One region of the Flavobacterium sp. MEB061 genome, then DNA from elsewhere that is predicted to be linked to it. Evidence: riboswitches for the same ligand, from Rfam matches in the RefSeq annotation. Region 1 holds a riboswitch; the other holds the start of a gene.
The links. A riboswitch is a leader RNA that binds a small molecule or an ion and turns the genes downstream of it on or off. The one in region 1 is predicted to bind S-adenosylmethionine.
Positions count from the first base shown of each region.

Region 1 (3,406 bases):
CTTAAAAGTTGCCGAAAAAATTAAAAATAAGGAAGCAGTTTGGCTTTAAAACCAAATTAAAAAATGCTTTGAAATGTTCTTTGATAAACTGATTTGTGGAAATATTAAGGTGTAAATCAATTATTTGTAAGTTTTTACTTCTGCTTTGTGTAACAAAAGTTTTGTAAGATGTTTTATATCGAAAAAAAGTACTTTTTTGTCGGATTTTCGTATTAATTTATTGTTTTTTATTTGCGTAATTAAAATAATATTGCCATATTTGTTAAACCCAAAAGCTACTGAATCAATGAACTTAAATGTCTATAAAATGTTTTGCGCCATTTCGGTTAAAACCGTTGGGAAGTCTTTTGCTTAAATTGTAAGAAAACAATAAAAACATATGCAAAAGCCTCCCGATAATTTTTTTGGAGGCTTTTTAATTTTATAAGAAAATGCAAGAATTTAAAACAATAAATAAATCACAGATGAATAAGTCCCTACAGATGAACCAAAAGTTCTCTGTCGCATTTATTTGCGTGCGCGTCTGTTGATACTAAAAGTATATATGAGTTTGAAAAACTTAAACCCTTTTGGTATCCCGATCCAAAAGGGTTTTTTTATTTCATTTGGCTTCTTAACAAAATAATAAACGAATAGTAAACATAATAACACAACAAACTAAAACTTAATATCATGAGTACATTAAACTACATCGCAAAAACATTTTCAACATTGAAAAACAGGACTAAAAGAAACAATCCGCCGCCGCCAAAGAATGAATTGATCCATCCAAGGTTCGGAATAACTGAAACAGATAAAAAAGAAGAGAAAAAAGAGCCAAACTCTTTATTGTTTTTGATGTACTCAAAAGAAAATGAAACGCTTTTTATCTAAATCGAAAAGCATCATAGAATAAGGGAAAACCTGCTTAATTTTACTGGGCAAATTGTTCGGTAAATTTTTGCGTACAATAGTTTTAGTTTGAATTATGTTTAAGAAATTGAGCAATCAGTTTCGATAAAATTTGTTTGTTTAAGAAATTAGTAGTTAATTTGCACCTTTAAGTTCAAAAACGTATTGAAATGTTATAAAGAAAGGACGAGGGATTAGACCCGATGAATCCTTAGCAACCCTTCGGTAAAGCGAAGAAGGTGCTGCATTCTACCACGCCAAACGTGGAAAGATAACAACAAGAATTTTTCTAGTTTCATACTAGTTTTTTCTTTCTAATATTTCCAGATACAAATCAATAATACAACAGATTTGAAATTGGAAAATATACCAAACCCCATTAGCATACAAAATTTCACCACCGAAAATGGTGCACTTTACCGTTCGTTACCTTTAAGTTTTACCGTTTTTGGTTTGCCATTACATAGCGCGCCTATTGTTTTGGTCAATCACGCCTTGACCGGAAATGCTCAGGTTACAGGCGAAAATGGCTGGTGGAATGATTTAATTGGCCAGGGAAAAACAATCGATACAAATAGATTCACCGTTTTGGCATTCAATGTTCCGGGTAATGGGACAGATACATTTTTGATCGAAAATTATCAGGATTTTACAACCAGAGATATTGCCAGAATTTTTCTTGAAGGACTTGATGCCCTAAATATAACTCAGGTTTATACAATCATTGGAGGTTCTGTTGGCGGTGGAATTGCCTGGGAAATGCTGGCATTAAAACCAAACATAACTCAAAACCTGATTCCAATTGCAACAGACTGGAAATCGACAGACTGGATGATTGCCAATTGCTTTTTACAGGAACAAATCCTGAACAATTCATCACGACCAATTGAAGATGCGAGAATTCATGCAATGTTGTGTTACAGATCTCCGGAATCATTCAAAGAAAAATTTCAACGTACGACAAACCCAAATCTTTCTGTTTTTAATATAGAAAGCTGGCTGGCGCATCACGGAGACAAATTGCAGAAAAGATACCAATTGGCTTCTTATAAATTAATGAACCAGTTGCTTAAAACCATAGATATAACTCGAAATAGTGAGAGTTTCGAAACCTTAATATCAAAAACAAATGCCACAATTCACATTATCGGAATTAATTCTGACTTGTTTTTTACGGCAAAAGAAAACAGAGAAACTTATCAGGAATTAAAAAAGTTCAAAGACAATGTTTTTTATAACGAAATAGATTCTGTTCACGGACATGACGCTTTTTTAATCGAGTACAAACAATTAGATCATTTACTTGCCGATATTTTTAAGGCAGAAACAATAGCAAAATAAAATGAAAGTATTAAAATTTGGAGGTAAATCATTATCAAACGGAGAAGGACTTAACAAAGTTGTCTCAATTATTTCAGATAAAGTAAATCAGGGCGAACAAATTGCCGTTGTAGTTTCTGCCCGCGGAAATGCTACAGATGAATTAGAATATATTTTAAAAATTGCTGCCAAAAACGGAAATTATAAACCATTATTCGAAAACTTTAAAATCTATCAAATTTCAGATTATCCACAAGTTGATTTATCTGAAGAGTTTACTATTTTAGAAAAACTTTTTGAAGGTGTAAGCTTAATTGGTGATTACAGCAATAAAATTAAAGATCAGATTTTGTCTAAAGGCGAATTGCTTTCGGCTAAATTATTGACTTCGATTTTAAAAGAAAAAGGAATTCCGGCCAATTTTGTTGATGCAAGAGAATTGCTGAAAACCGATTCTAAATTTGGTGATGCACAGCCTTTAGAACAGCTTTCGAAGAAAAATGTTGTCAATTATTTTAAAGAACATAACGGTTCGACTGTAAATATTGTAACCGGTTTTATTGGTTCAAACAACAATAACGACACCACAACCTTAGGAAGAAACGGAAGTAATTACACCGCTTCGTTAATTGCTAATTATTTGAATGCTGAAGAATTACAAAACTTTACACATGTTGACGGAATTTACACAGCAAATCCTGATTTGGTTGCAGATGCTAAAAAAATCGAATTTCTTTCATTTAACGAAGCAAACGAATTAGCCAATTTTGGAGCAACAATTCTGCACGCAAAAACGATTATTCCATTGTTGGAAAAAAATATTCCGCTTCGTATTTTAAATACATTCAATCACGAAAATCGCGGAACTTTAATCACTTCAGATTCTGCAAAAGAAGGAATCAAAACACTTTCGGTATTAGAGAATGTTTCTCTTGTAAATCTTGAAGGTCGCGGATTACTTGGAAAAGCCGGCGTTGATGCCCGAATTTTTAAAGTAATGGGCGATCACAACATCAGTGTAAGTATCATTTCGCAAGGTTCTTCAGAAAGAGGAATTGGGCTTGTAGTGGCGACTGATAAAGCAACAACCGCAATGGTTGAACTAGAAAAAGAGTTTGAAAACGACTTTTATTCTAAAGATGTAAACCAGATTACAGTAACAGACAACGTATCTGTAATTTCAATTATTGGTCAG
Region 1 is NZ_JXQR01000045.1:109,613-113,018, forward strand. It holds gene RT99_RS18120 (aspartate kinase) at 1-49, shown strand, start outside; gene RT99_RS18125 (hypothetical protein) at 673-873, shown strand; SAM riboswitch class I at 1,062-1,169, shown strand; gene RT99_RS18130 (alpha/beta fold hydrolase) at 1,249-2,232, shown strand; gene thrA (bifunctional aspartate kinase/homoserine dehydrogenase I) at 2,234-3,406, shown strand, end outside.

Region 2 (3,406 bases), on a different contig from region 1:
GAATAGAGGAAAGAGAATACAAGCAAGAGAATAGAGGCAAGAGGATAGAAGAAAGAAAGAGAGATCAATATAGCCCAAGGTTTCAACCTTGGGGGACATGCATAATAAAAATGCATTATGTCCCAACGGTTGAAACCGTTGGCAATGTTTACAAGTAAAATAAATTATGGCTTTTACGAATTTGCACGAATTGGTTTTAAGATTAACTAATTAAAAATTCGTGCAAATTCGTGAAATTCGTGTTTTAAATCTTTTTTTTATTGAGTTGTAAAATGTTTCCGAAAGCTGCGGCGGCTTTGTGAACCTGAATAACCCAATCATCAGCGGCATTGTCATCTGCACCATCTGAAATATATTTTAGACATAAAAACGGAATATTTTCTTTCATGGCAATCATGGCAAGGGCGTAAGCTTCCATATCTACCACGTCGTAGATTTTGGTGGCATGACCCATTTCAAAACTATCACCTGTTCCACAAATGCCTATTTGCAGGTTATCCATTGCCAAACCATAGTTAAGAATCACTGGTAAATCAGAAAGCGGAGTTTCATATTGCGCAAACCCTAAACCTCTCACATCCATATCTCTTTGCACAAATTTAGTACAGCAAATAATGTCGCCTTTTTGAAAAGAATTGCTTCCTGCAGATCCAAGATTAACGATTAAAGATGGTTTTTTGTTTTGAATAACTTTGGTTAATTCATAAGCTGCATTTACTTTTCCGATTCCGGTAATGAGCGTATTTTGACCAACGAAAACATCTGCCGCTTCAGATTCTAATGCAAATGAGAATAATACATCTTTTAGTGGAAAAGATAATTCGGGTGTAATTTTTATCATTAAATAAGTTTATTTTTCGATATGCAAAGATGCTCATTTCAACTAAATAATAAGTTATAGAAAGAAATGATTTATGTCAATTGTTTGAAGTGTTTATTGTTCAGAAAAGAGATCTTACAATGCGTAATACTTTATTTATTGTTAAAAATTAAAAAAAACAATTTTTAACTATATTAATTCGATAGAATTTATATATATTTGCAGAGTAGAAAATTTCTACATGACTTATCCAGAAAGACTGAGGGAATAGGCCCGATGATGTCTTAGCAACCTGTTGCCAAATAAGGTGCTAAATCCTTCCGCTACGGCGGACAGATAAGAAAGATTTCGTTTAGTAAATCTGAATAAGCTCATCAATATTAAATTTTTTTATTATTAAAATGAAAGCTGAGCTATTATTATACGCCAATTTTACAGAAACCAATCTGCTATTTCAGGAAAATAAATCTTTAGTTTTTCGAATGCACGGCAGGTAATTTTTTCCAGTCTATTTCCCTTTATTGACGTTACGTTAGGCCATTTCAAATTGGTCAGGGAACACTTATGTTCAATTTTAAATCAAATTATTATGAAAAATATCTTATTAAGCAACACTAATAATCAACTGCGATATATCGGTTACAAAACCTTAAAAAATCACTTCGAAAATTTGGATTCTTCCAAAGATTCAACGAGAAATAAAATATGTTAATTTAAAATGATAGGGAAATGAATGTTATTGAGAAGCAAGTAAAAACAAGCCAATTAGAAAAGTATTTTTCGAAATTTAGAGAAAATACAATAGGAGTAAATCACATTTTTGAATCCATTTACGGAAAACAAAATTTATTATATGCTGACTGGGTTGCCAGCGGAAGATTATATATTCCGATTGAAGATATAATGCTCAATAAAATAGGTCCGATGATTGCCAATACGCATTCATTTTCAAGTCAAACCGGAAAAGCTTCGACGTATGCTTATCAGCATGCCAGAGCAGTAATTAAAAAACACGTTAACGCTAATGAATCTGATGTTTTGGTTACCACAGGAACCGGAATGACAGCAGCTTTATCTAAATTACAGCGTTATCTGGGGTTGCGTACTGCCGATAATAAATTGCATTCTGAAACTATCGATAAAACAGATAGACCAGTTGTTTTTATTACGCATATGGAGCATCATTCTAATCAGGTTCCGTGGTATGAAACCAATGCCGATGTGGTTATTTTACCTGCCGACGAGAACAATTTGGTAAACCCTGAAATTCTTGCCGAAAAAATAAAAAAATACGCAGACCGAAAACTAAAAATCGGCTCTTTTACGGCTTGCTCAAATGTATCCGGAATAATTACGCCTTATCATGAATTGGCAAAAATCATGCATCAAAATGGTGGTTTTTGTTTTGTTGATTTTGCAGCTTCGGCACCTTATGTAAAAATTGATATGCACCCAAAAGACCCCGAAGAACAATTGGATGCGATTTTCTTCTCTCCACATAAATTCCTGGGTGGTCCCGGAACCTGCGGTGTTTTGGTTTTTAATGAAAAGTTATACAAAAGCAACATTCCCGATAATCCGGGCGGAGGAAACGTAAAATGGACAAATCCATCCGGAGGATATCAATATAGTGACATAATAGAAGTAAAAGAAGATGGCGGAACTCCAGGATTTTTGCAGGTAATAAGAACTGCTTTGGCTCTGGAACTAAAAGACCAGATGAAGGTAGAAAACATAAAAAACAGAGAAAAAGAATTGCTTGATCTTTGTTATGCAGCGTTTAGTAAAATTCCGGGTTTATCTATTTTGGGAGATATTGCGACCGAAAGAATTGGCTGTGTTTCTTTTATAATTGAAAACATTCATTACAATTTGGTTGTTAGACTTTTAAATGACCGTTTCGGAATTCAGGTTCGTGGCGGCTGGTCCTGCGCCAGTACGTATGCGCATTATTTGTTTGCTATTGACGAAGAAAAATCAAAGGAAATTACAAACGAATTGCTTCAGAAAAATCAAACCAATAAACCGGGATGGGTTCGTTTATCCCTGCATCCAATCATGACAAATGAAGAACTTTTGTTTATTTGTGATGCTATACAGCAAGTTGCGCAAAATTATCAGGAATGGCAAAAAGATTATAAATACAATAGTTCTTCTAATGAATTTGAGAATGTTATAATTGGAGAAGATATTGAAAAAGAGGTACAAAAATGGTTTGAGCTCGGGTAATATAAATGTGCTTTTTAATAAAATTTAAAAACTCATTTCATTACCGAAATGAGTTTTTTTTTTGCTAAAACCTGTTATCAGTTTAAAATAATTCCAATTGATTATTAGGGTTTGAAGGTTTGCTTTTTGGAGGTTTGGCATCTCCAAAAATAGTTCTTCCGCCATATTTGTGCGATTCATCACGTTCTCTTTGAATCAGGGCATCAAAGTTAGAATTGGGTGTAAAACTTTCTTCGGCTTTTCTTGAAATCTCTGATAATTTTTGAATTGCCTGTATTTTGTCACTATTTCCAATTTTAGCACGATTAATTGCCCTTTGCAAAGTATCAATTGTTTCATCATAAATTTTTACAGGAA
Region 2 is NZ_JXQR01000074.1:112,238-115,643, forward strand. It holds gene RT99_RS21645 (nucleosidase) at 245-841, opposite strand; SAM riboswitch class I at 1,064-1,163, shown strand; gene RT99_RS21650 (aminotransferase class V-fold PLP-dependent enzyme) at 1,550-3,049, shown strand; gene RT99_RS21655 (DUF763 domain-containing protein) at 3,132-3,406, opposite strand, start outside.
Region 2: another riboswitch for S-adenosylmethionine. It lies ahead of RT99_RS21650 (aminotransferase class V-fold PLP-dependent enzyme); the one in region 1 lies ahead of RT99_RS18130 (alpha/beta fold hydrolase).